Linked DNA regions of Acidithiobacillus ferrooxidans ATCC 23270. The protein of the gene in region 2 binds, or shares a complex with, the protein of the main gene of each other region. Links are inferred from orthologs where the notes say so. Each region holds a gene or a part of one and is shown on either strand. Other genes may lie near its edges.

Region 1 (4,473 bases), 270 kb from region 2 along the record:
CGCTTCCGGTTACGCCCTGCTGGCCAAGGGGCGTGGGCATATCCGCCGGGTGGTGCTTCTGGGGCCGGCACATCGTCTGCCATTTCGCGGTCTCGCCCTGCCGGGTGTTCAGGCCATGCAAACGCCGCTGGGTACTGTCGCGGTGGATCAGGCGGGGGTGGAGGCACTGGCCGGGTTGCCCGAGGTCCGGGAAATGCCAGCCGCGCACGCTCAGGAACATGCCCTGGAAGTACAATTGCCTTTCATCCAGGAGGTGCTGGGTGACGTCAGCGTCGTCCCGCTGGTGGTGGGAGATGCCCGTCCGGACGAAGTGGCACGGGTTCTGGAGAAGCTCTGGGGTGGCGAGGAGACGGTCATCGTGATCAGTTCCGACCTCTCTCACTATCATCCTTACGCTGAAGCCCGTGCCATAGACCACCATACGGTGGAGGAAATATTGCGCTTCGATCCCACGCCCATAGACCACGAGCAGGCTTGCGGCGCCACGCCCATCAACGGCCTTCTCCCGGTCGCCCGCAAGCACCACTTGCACCCGCGTCTGGTGGGTCTGTGTAACTCGGGTGATACCGCAGGGTCGCGTGATGCGGTGGTGGGCTATGCCGCAGTCGCTTTTTACGGAGAGAGCCATGACCACACAGGAAGGTGACGAAAAGACCGGCGGGATGCCGCCGGAAGCCGGGAAAACTCTGCTGCGTCTGGCTCGTGCCACCATTGCCGGGGCGTTGGGTTTGCCCGCCGAGTTTGCGGCTGTGCCGGACTGGGCGCAGCAGCCCGGTGCGACTTTCGTGACGCTCACTGGATCACAGGGTTTGCGGGGCTGCATCGGCAGCCTCCAAGCCCACCGGCCTATCGCTGAAGACCTGCGCGCCAACGCCCTGGCGGCAGCCTTCGAGGACCCGCGTTTTCCGCCGCTGGGTGTGTCGGAATGGTCACAGGTGCGAGTGGAAGTTTCATTACTTTCTTCGCTGCAAGCCATGCATTTTGACAGTGAGGAGAGTCTGTTGGCGCAGATTGAACCCCATCGGCATGGGTTGGTTCTCACTTATGGTGCGCGTCGTGGCACCTTCCTTCCCCAGGTGTGGGAACAGCTTCCCCAGCCACGGGAATTCCTGCGGGCGCTCAAACGCAAGGCTGGTTTGCCTGCGGATTTCTGGGCCGGAGAAATGGAAGTGTATTGGTATACAGTGGAAAAATGGAGTGAAGAGCAGACGCCAAAAGGGAAGGGCAATGGATAAGGAAACGATTATAACGCATCCGGGCCGCTACTGGCACAAACTTGCCGATGGACGCATTCAGTGTGACCTCTGTCCGCGCGACTGTCGTCTGCAGGAAGGGCAGCGCGGAGCCTGTTTCGTGCGGATGCGGGAAGGCAATACCATGGTCCTCACCACCTATGGCCGCTCCTCGGGTTTTTGTATCGACCCCATCGAGAAAAAACCCCTGAATCATTTTTACCCGGGCAGCAGTGTGCTCTCCTTCGGTACGGCGGGCTGCAACCTGGCCTGCAAATTCTGCCAGAACTGGGATATTTCCAAGTCCCGCGAGATGGACCGGCTCCAGGACCAGGCCAGCCCCGCGGGTATCGCGGCAACCGCCCGGTCGTTGGACGTCAAAAGTGTGGCCTTTACCTATAATGACCCGGTTATTTTTGCCGAATATGCCATGGATACGGCGGATGCCTGCCATGCCGTCGGCATCAAGACCGTTGCTGTTACCGCCGGTTATATCCATGCGCAGCCGCGGGCGGAGTTTTTCGCCAAAATGGATGCAACCAATGTCGACCTCAAGGCCTTTACCGACGAATTCTACTTCAAACTGACCGGAGCGCATCTGGCCCCGGTGCTGGAAACGCTGGAGTATATCGTCAAGGAAACCCGGACCTGGCTGGAGATTACCACGCTGCTTATTCCGGGCCACAACGACTCAGAGGCGGAAATTCGTGCAGCGGCGGAGTGGATGATGGGGCATCTGGGTCCCGACGTACCGCTGCATTTCTCCGCTTTCCATCCCGACTACCGGATGCCGGATGTGCCCGCCACACCGGCAGATACCCTGGTGCGGGCACGCCGCGTGGCCATGGAGACGGGTTTGCATTACGTCTATACCGGCAATGTGCATGATCAGGAGGGCGATACCACTTTTTGTCCCGGATGCGGGGCGGCATTGATCGTCCGCGACTGGTATCAGATATTGTCTTATCACCTGACCCCGGAGGGGCATTGCCCGCACTGCGGGCACCATATTGCCGGGCATTTCGAGGCCAAGCCGGGGAGTTTTGGGCGCAAACGCATTCCTTTGCGCATCGGGGCCTGACGGCTGACTACGGGTTTGCACCCTTGTCCAGCAAGGCATTTATGGCTTCCAGGTCCGCCATGTTGATCTGGCCGGATGCGGCCTTGAGCTGTATGCGCGCTATGATCTGGTTATAGAACGCCACATTGTAGTCCTGCTCGGCGCGGATGTAGTCCGTGGCGGTTTGCAGCAGGTCGATGATGGAGCGGGTACCTACCTCATAGCCCTTGCGCGTACCTTCCAGGGAAACCTTGGCCGAGGCGACGCTCTCCCGGGCGGCGTGCAGTTGGGCCACGCTGTCCTTCAGATTGAGGAAGGCGGTCTGGGTATTGAGCGTGACTTCGTCGCGGACATTGGCGACGTGATCAACACTGGCAATGGTCTGCGCCTGTGCCTGCTGTACGGAGGCAGAGGTGTGTCCGCCCTGATAGAAGGGTACGGATAGGTTGAGGCTCACACCGGCCTGATTGATGGCCATACCGGGAAAAGGACTACCCAGGGAGTGTTGTGCGATACCCTGAAGATCCACCACCGGCCAGCGCGCACGGCGGTTATATTCGACCTGATCCTGCGCGGTTTGTAACTGTGCCTCCGCCTGATGCATGAGCGGCTGGTCTTTGACGGCGCTCTGCACCCAACTGGTCATATCGTCGGGCTGAGGCCCCATGGCCACATAATGCCCCAGGTTGTCGAGCACGCCGATGGGATGATGGGTGAGCCGTTGCAGGCGGCGTTGGGCAATGGCGACCCCGTTGCGGGCCTTGATAAGATCGGCTTTGGCGGCATCAAGGCGGGCTTGTGCCTCCCGCACGGCAATGATATCTCCGGTGCCGATCTTCAGTGCGGCGTCCGTCTGTTTGTAAATGCTTTCGAACAGCGATTTCTGTTTTTCGGCAACGTAGTTCTGGGCTTGGGCCTCCAGTACGCCGAAGTAGGCCTGAGCCACCTGCAAAGCCAGTTGTTGCTCGGTATAGGTGAGCGCCGCTGCGCTGGCCTGAATTTTGGTATCGGCCTGCCTGAGCGCCGTCCATGCCTGACCATCAAAAACGGATTGGGTAATATTGACGCTGTAGCTGTCCGAGAGGTACGCGCGATTGATGGGTTCCGCACCAAAGCCGGTGATGTCGGCCGTGTTGAAGCCAACCCCAGCACCGGCACCCACATGAGGGAGCAGGGCGGAACGGGCCAGGGGCTTGTCCTGCATCTGAGCCGCCAGTTCGGCGCGAGCCTGCGCCAGGACGGGGTCGGTCCGGTACGCCTGCTGATAGGCCTCAACGAGGCTTTCCGCCCAGGCGGGCGTCGTTCCCAGAATCAATGTCACCATGAGAAGCGAAAGACGTGGGGATAGACGATCTGCGCGCATGGGAATGACCCTGTTATGACGGTAAGTCCACAAGATACTGACCGATCGGTCAGCCGTCAAGGGAGTATCCCGCGGTCATGCGCCTCGATGCCGCATCCGGGAATGGGCAAAATGGCGCTTCTCCCTTATGCTGACGCTCCCGTTTCGGTGGATTCCGCGCTGCTTATGCCTCACTCCGTTCTGACCCGATGTGCGGTGCCCTATCCCGAGGATGCCGCCACAGTGTTTGCGCCGCTGGCATCGATACCCTGGTCCTTCTTTCTGGATAGTAGTGCGACGGTGTCGCTGCAGGGGCGTTACAGCATGCTGGTGACGGCGCCGCGCCGGCGTCTGTGGCAAGAGGCGAAACAGCTTTGGGTTGCCGATGGGGATGGCCCCGCGCGGCGCTCGGCGCTTTCGCTCTGGGAGGCGTTGCGCGAGTCGGTGATAAGGCTCCCCGATGCCGCTTCTCTGCCCGCAGAGTTACCGTTTGCGGGCGGGGCGCTGGGTTACCTGGCCTACGATTTCGGGCTGGCGGGGCAGGGTATTCCGCCGCCTCCCGCACAGTCTCTTCCTGAAGCAGCCTTCGGTATTTACGATACAGCGCTGCTGGTCGACCATCATGGGCGTAAGGCTTGGCTTTGTGCGCCCGAAGACCGGATGGTGCAGGCACTCGCGGAGTGGCAGCCACGCCTGGCTTGCGGGAAGGTATACCCCCACGATCCGTCTTTCCAGGCGCGAGGGCCGGTACGGCCGCTCTGGAGTCGCAGCGAATATGCCGCAGCTTTTGCCCGGGTGCACGCCTATATCCAGGCCGGCGACTGCTATCAGGTGAATCT
Region 2 (5,978 bases):
TTTCCCACCGCGACGTGGTTTCTGAACCGCTGGGGGGAGATGCGTAGCCTGCTCGGCGCCTTCCTCGCCTTTGCCCTGGCTTCCGCCGTATGCGCCCAGACCAGCAATTACGACTGGTTTTTGGCCGCGCGCATCGTCCAGGGTTATGCGGGCGGATTGACCATTCCCATCTCACTTGGTGTCATCCTGCGCCACTACACGCCACAACGGCGCAATATTGGCCTCACTCTCTGGGGCGTCGCGGCCATCACACCGTTCACCTTGGGGCCGACCATCGGGGGCTGGATCACCGACGCCCTGGGTTGGCGTTGGCTGTTTTACCTCAACATGCCCATTGCCGTCGCGGTCGCCTTGATCAGTGCGATTCTTCTGGTCGGGCGTGAAGCGGACCATCGCCATCCGCCATTAGACTGGCCGGGGCTGATTTTCCTGCTGATCGCCTTGGCAGCGCTGGAGTCTGCACTCAATTCCGGCGAAATCATCAGTTGGTGGCGTTCCAATACCATCATTTTTCTGACGACTATCGGCGCTGCCGCGCTTGTTTTCTTCGCGCTCTGGGAATGGCACAGCGCCCACCCCTTGCTGGAACTGCGCTTTCTGCGGCGCCGTAATTTCCTGATCGGCGCAATCGGCCTATTTATTACTGCCCTCTTTTTTCAGGGCACTATGGCGCTCTATATTGTTGGATTTCAGTTGACCATGGGCTATTCCGCATGGATGGTCGGCCTTTTATTATTGCCCATGGCTATCTTCTCAAAACTTAGTGCCACGCTCACCCAGCGTTTTTTGAATCACATTGATGCGCGCATACTCGGGATGATTTCCCTGCTGGGATTTTCGGCAGGCAGTTTCTGGGTTTCTTCCTACAATCGGACAGCTTCTTTTGATGAATTGCTCTGGCCGCAGATACTTGTGGGCATGTTTCTGGGCGGTCTATTCCCGGCGTTGATCGCCATCGCGCTTTCCGGATTGCGTGGAGCCGCCGAAATGCGTGGCACTGCCTTCTTAAATCTGCTGCGGGTGTCTGGACAGGCCATGGGCATTCCGATAATAGCCACTCTATTCGACAGAAGGATGATTCTTCACGCGCATTTTCTCGCCGAAAACGGCGGAACGATAACATCCATGCTCAACACCTCCGTGAAAAATGCGAGAACATCCGACTACATAACACACCATGCTGCAATGCTCGCTTTCAATGAAATATTTTACATCGCCGCATGGGGATTTCTGATCGTGGCCGGTCTATTATTGTTGGCCAAACGGGTGGTTTTCGCCGAACCGGATGTCCGGGTGCGCCAGGCGCTGGAAGAACTGGTGGAACCCTGATGAAACGCCGCATCGCCCTTATCCTACCGTTGTTGTTGCTCGGCGCCTGCGCACGCCTACCGCCGCACCTCCCCGGCGGCAAAATGGCGCAGAATACGCAAATCAGCGGAACACTGGCATACGTTGACGGCCATAATGGTGTGCTTACGGGTACCTGGCCCGTGTCAAACTGGTGGACTTCGGCACAGCTACCGGCCCTGAACACGTTGATCACCGAAGCGCTGCGCGACAATCCTTCGCTGCAGGTCGCCAGTGCGCGCATTCTGCAAGCCAAAGCGGCTGCGACAGACCAGCATGCCGCCCTTCTCCCGCATTTTTCCGCAGCTGCGTCGGTGACTCAGGAGTACTTTTCCCGGCAAGGCTTGCACGCCCCGTTGAATGGCAAAACCATCACCTATGGTGCTCTCAATCCTCTGGAAATGCGCTATCACCTGGATTTGTGGGGACGGGACAGCGACCGCGTACGCGCCGCCCTGGGGGAAGTACGCGTACACCAGGCGGATTACGCCGAGGCAAAATTATTGCTTTCCACCCAGTTGGCGTGGCACTACCTTTTGCTGGCGGGTGATGTACAACGCCTCCGGCAATTGGTTCGCGCGGAAGCTCTGCACACCTCCTTACTCCACCTGGAACAACAGCGCTGGCATGACGGCCTGAGCGATGCCCGCGCTGTTTATCTGCAGGAAGAGGCGCGCGCAGGGGCACGCCAGTCGGTTGCCGACATGCAGGCAGCCATCGCTCAACAGCGCTATATATTGGCGGCACTGGTCGGACACGGACCCGATTGGGGGCGGGATATTCCGGCAGAGCCGTTGCCCACGCTATCCACGATCACCATGCCCAGGAATTTGCCCCTACGTCTCATTGCGCACCGTCCGGATATAGTCGCTGCGCGCTGGGAAACAGAAGTCGCGGCGCAACAGGTGGGTGCGGCACGCGCAGCCTTTTATCCCGATGTGAATATCGCCCTGTTTGCGGGATGGAACAGTATTCATCTGGGAGATCTGTTCAGTCCCGGCAATCTCGCACATGCCCTTGGCCCAGTCATATCTCTGCCGATTTTCGAAGGAGGGAGATTACGCGCCCAACTGAAAGAGAAAAATGCATCATACATAGCCACGGAAGACCATTATCGCGCCACCATCCTCGGCGCGGTGCGCGAGATTGCCGGTCGGCTGGCCACCTGGCGACAGATACGCCAAAAACTTCGGGCACAACGGCAGATGATTTACGCCGCCGAGCATACCACGGCGCTGGCTGAATCTGCCTTTCATTCCGGCATTACGGATAAAGCAGAAGCCTATGGCGCGCAGATTCAGGAGACGGAAATAAGAAATCAACTGCTGGCCTTAAAGATGCAAAATGCGCAATCCTGGGTATTGCTGCATTCAGCGCTGGGTGGCGGATATACCTCGCGGAAGAATCCCGCATGAGCATGCAGAAGCCCGAACATTCGGGTTCTCCCATCCAACCGGAAAAACGCACCCGGCTGCTGGTGCTCGTTACCCTCATTTTTGTGCTTGCCGGATTGATATGGGCCGCGTGGTGGTTTTTGCGGGGGCAGTACTGGATAGAAACCAACGATGCCTACGTCTCCGGCAATATTACGCCGGTGGATAGCCAGACGGCCGGTACCATCAGCAGGGTACTCGTAGAAAATACCGAATTCGTCCGCGCCGGACAGGTAATGGCTACCCTTCAGGCCCATCGTTCGCAGATCGCCCTACAGCAAGCAGGGGCGCATCTGGCAGCGACGGTCAGGCAGGTACGCAGGGATTTCGCCAAGGTCACCGCGCTGCAACAGACCGTCAGTGCCAAAAACGCCGAACTCCGCAAATTAAACGCCGATTTTATCCGCTATAAGCAGTCCCTGCCGAGTGGCGCTGTTTCCGCCATCCGCCTGGAAGACACGCAAAACGAAATTGCTGCTGCGACAGCACAGGTAGCGGCGGCCCAAGCGGCGCTAAAAGGCACGCAAGCCATCATAGCGGGCACCACCCTGCAAACGAACCCCCTCGTGCGCCAGGCCGCGGCGCAGTTTGAACAGGCCGATATTCAATGGCAACGCCGAGTTGTCCGTGCACCGGTATCGGGTTATGTCGCGGAGCGCACCGTCTACCCCGGACTGATGGTGCACCCAGATCAGCGCCTGTTTTCCGTGGTGCCCCTCAATGATTTGTGGGTCGTAGCCAACGTGAAAGAAACCGCCATGCGGCATGTCCACCCCGGACAATGCGTTCAATTGACCAGTGATTACTATGGCGGCGATGTTCGTTATCACGGCGAAGTCCTGGGACTATTGCCGGGTGCAGGTAGTGCCTTCGGCATCCTGCCGCCGGAGAATGCCACCGGAAATTACATCCATATCGTCGAACGGGTGCCGATACGTATCGCATTATCCGCCGCAGAACTCGCCCAATATCCACTGCGGCCCGGACTCTCCATGGTTGCGGGGATTCACTGGACGCGCTCACAAAAGCATTCTGTGCTCAAGCCGCTCACCACCACGCCGATACGAGGCTATCAAACCCATATATACAATGGAGAGTTGCGGCGTGCCCGGCAACGCGCCGCCGCCGTTATCCGCGATAACGCGTAGAGCGGCGTGACCCAGCCAAACTTGACCGAAATCAAGGAATGCGCACCGGCAACCCGATAAACTGCAAAACGTAGGGCGTTTTTCTGAAGTTAAAATCCATGGTTCAACCGGAAGGAGCAACAACAGATGGCTATCAATATCCAACTCATCCAATCCAGCGGCGCCGCTGTTAAGGACTTAGGCGTTCAGGTTGCCGAGCATTTTTATAACTACATGTTCACCCATTTTCCTGAAGTGCGGAAAATGTTTCCAGGGGACATGTCTGAGCAGCGGGTGCGCCTCTTCAATTCCGTCATTCTGATCGCCACCAATATCGACACCATGGAAGTGCTGGTTCCTTATTTGAAAGAACTCGGTATCGGGCACATCAAATACGATACCCGTCCGGAACATTACCCCATTGTCGGCAAAAGCCTGCTCAATACCCTGAAGCATTTCCTGGGTGCGGCCTGGACGCAGGAAATGGCGGAATCCTGGATCGAGGCTTATAACCTGGCCTCCACCGTTTGCATCGAGGCAGCCTACGAGGCCATGGCCCCTTCCCGCTTCGTCCCGGTGACCATCGACGACGTACCTCCCGCCGTCTGATTGGCACCTTGCCATTGGCGTACCGGTTGCTCAGGTGCGCCATTATTTTGGGGTATGCCCGTTATGGAATATGAAATCTGTCTGGAGCCATCCGGCATCCGTTTTATGGCGGATGAGCACCAAAACATTGTCGAAGCGGCGAAACAACACGGAATTTCCATCAAACATGGCTGTGCCAGTGGTTCCTGTGGTGATTGCAAGGGCACCATTTTGTCCGGCGCCAGCGAACAGGGGCCTTTTATGCCGCTGCTGCTCTTACCCACGGAACGTGCCGCTGGCATGGCCATTCTCTGTAAACTGTATCCACGTAGTGACCTGCGTTTGCATGCCGAAGTAGTTCGGAAAGATACCTGGAAGACCGAGATTACCCAGCTCACACCACTGGCCTGGAATGTGCTGGAGTTACGGCTGCGGCCGGAACGGCCTTACCCCTACCGAACCGGGCAATACGCCCGCATCGCGATACCGGGGCGTCCAGACCAGTGGCGTTCCTATTCCATGGCGACGCCGCCGGGTACCACCGGAGAACTGGTTTTCCATATCCGTGAATTACCCGGCGGCATATTCAGCCAGTGGCTTTTTCATACCGCACAAAGGGGCGATGCATTAATTCTGGGCGCTGCACAGGGCGAATTCGCACTAAGCCCGGACAATGACCGTGATATGCTCTGTATTGCCGCCGGAACCGGTCTGGCCCCCATTGAGGCGATGATCCAGGAAAGTATCGCCTTGGGACGGACCCGGCCTATCCATCTTTTTTACGGCGCCAGGAAACGGGCCGACTTTTATCATCTGGAAGAACTCACCAGATGGTCACAACAATATCCGCACATCACCATCACATCGACACTTTCCGACAGGCAGGATGCCTCTTGGACCGGCGCCCACCGGCTCCTGCCCACGGTTGCCGCCAGCGGCCACTGGAAGGATCATGAAGTATATTTGTGCGGTAGCCCCGGCATGATAGAAGCCGCCATCGACCTGCTGCTCTCCCATGACGTGCGGCATGACCATATTCACTTCGATGCTTTTGCACCTAATGGATGATTGCCCTAAACAGAAAACTTTTTACGCATACCGGCTATAATCATGTAACGCATCCTTCTGAGCTACCTCAAGGGGAATCGCATGAAACGTTATACCTATCTGATAGTCGGTGCGGGGGCCGCGGCCGCCAGTGCGGCGAGTGCCATCCGCAAGCAAGACCCTCAGGGCAGTCTGCTGATGCTGGGCGCAGAAAGTGACCCGCCCTATCAGCGCCCCCCTCTCTCCAAAGGTTTATGGCTGGGTAAAGACAAAGAGGAAGAGATTACCCTGAAGCGCCCGGCCGACTGGGAAACCCTGGGTGTCACATTGGCTTTGGGAGATCCGGTCATTAACCTCGATCCGGAGAGATGCGTAGTGGGAACCAAGGCGGGAAAAACCTTCTTCTATGAGAAACTGCTGCTCGCCACCGGTGGAC

The links. Proteins that work in one complex are often made in the same cells at the same time.
Region 1: the proteins of AFE_RS04040 (region 2) and AFE_RS02705 are in contact, whole or in part, in a cryo-EM structure (PDB 8ZAL), measured with the Escherichia coli proteins. The link is inferred for Acidithiobacillus ferrooxidans ATCC 23270 from one-to-one orthologs.

Annotation. Positions count from the first base shown.
Region 1 is NC_011761.1:510,690-515,162, forward strand. What follows is about bases 1,489-4,473. They hold AFE_RS02705 (TolC family outer membrane protein), read right to left. Parts: upstream 3,656-4,473; coding sequence 2,321-3,655; downstream 1,489-2,320. Other genes in these bases: amrS (AmmeMemoRadiSam system radical SAM enzyme), read left to right, coding at 1,489-2,313; pabB (aminodeoxychorismate synthase component I), read left to right, coding at 3,821-4,473. Outside these bases: amrB (AmmeMemoRadiSam system protein B), read left to right, coding at 1-646; amrA (AmmeMemoRadiSam system protein A), read left to right, coding at 627-1,235; more of amrS, read left to right, coding at 1,228-1,488. UniProt on the Escherichia coli protein: Outer membrane channel, which is required for the function of several efflux systems such as AcrAB-TolC, AcrEF-TolC, EmrAB-TolC and MacAB-TolC. These systems are involved in export of antibiotics and other toxic compounds from the cell.
Region 2 is NC_011761.1:783,724-789,701, reverse strand. The notes cover bases 1,844-4,843. They hold AFE_RS04040 (HlyD family secretion protein), read left to right. Parts: upstream 1,844-2,758; coding sequence 2,759-3,928; downstream 3,929-4,843. Other genes in these bases: AFE_RS04030 (2Fe-2S iron-sulfur cluster-binding protein), read left to right, coding at 4,580-4,843; AFE_RS04035 (globin domain-containing protein), read left to right, coding at 4,055-4,516; AFE_RS04045 (efflux transporter outer membrane subunit), read left to right, coding at 1,844-2,762. In the rest of the region: AFE_RS04050 (DHA2 family efflux MFS transporter permease subunit), read left to right, coding at 1-1,329; more of AFE_RS04045, read left to right, coding at 1,329-1,843; more of AFE_RS04030, read left to right, coding at 4,844-5,563; AFE_RS04025 (NAD(P)/FAD-dependent oxidoreductase), read left to right, coding at 5,645-5,978. UniProt on the Escherichia coli protein: Part of the tripartite efflux system EmrAB-TolC, which confers resistance to antibiotics such as CCCP, FCCP, 2,4-dinitrophenol and nalidixic acid. EmrA is a drug-binding protein that provides a physical link between EmrB and TolC.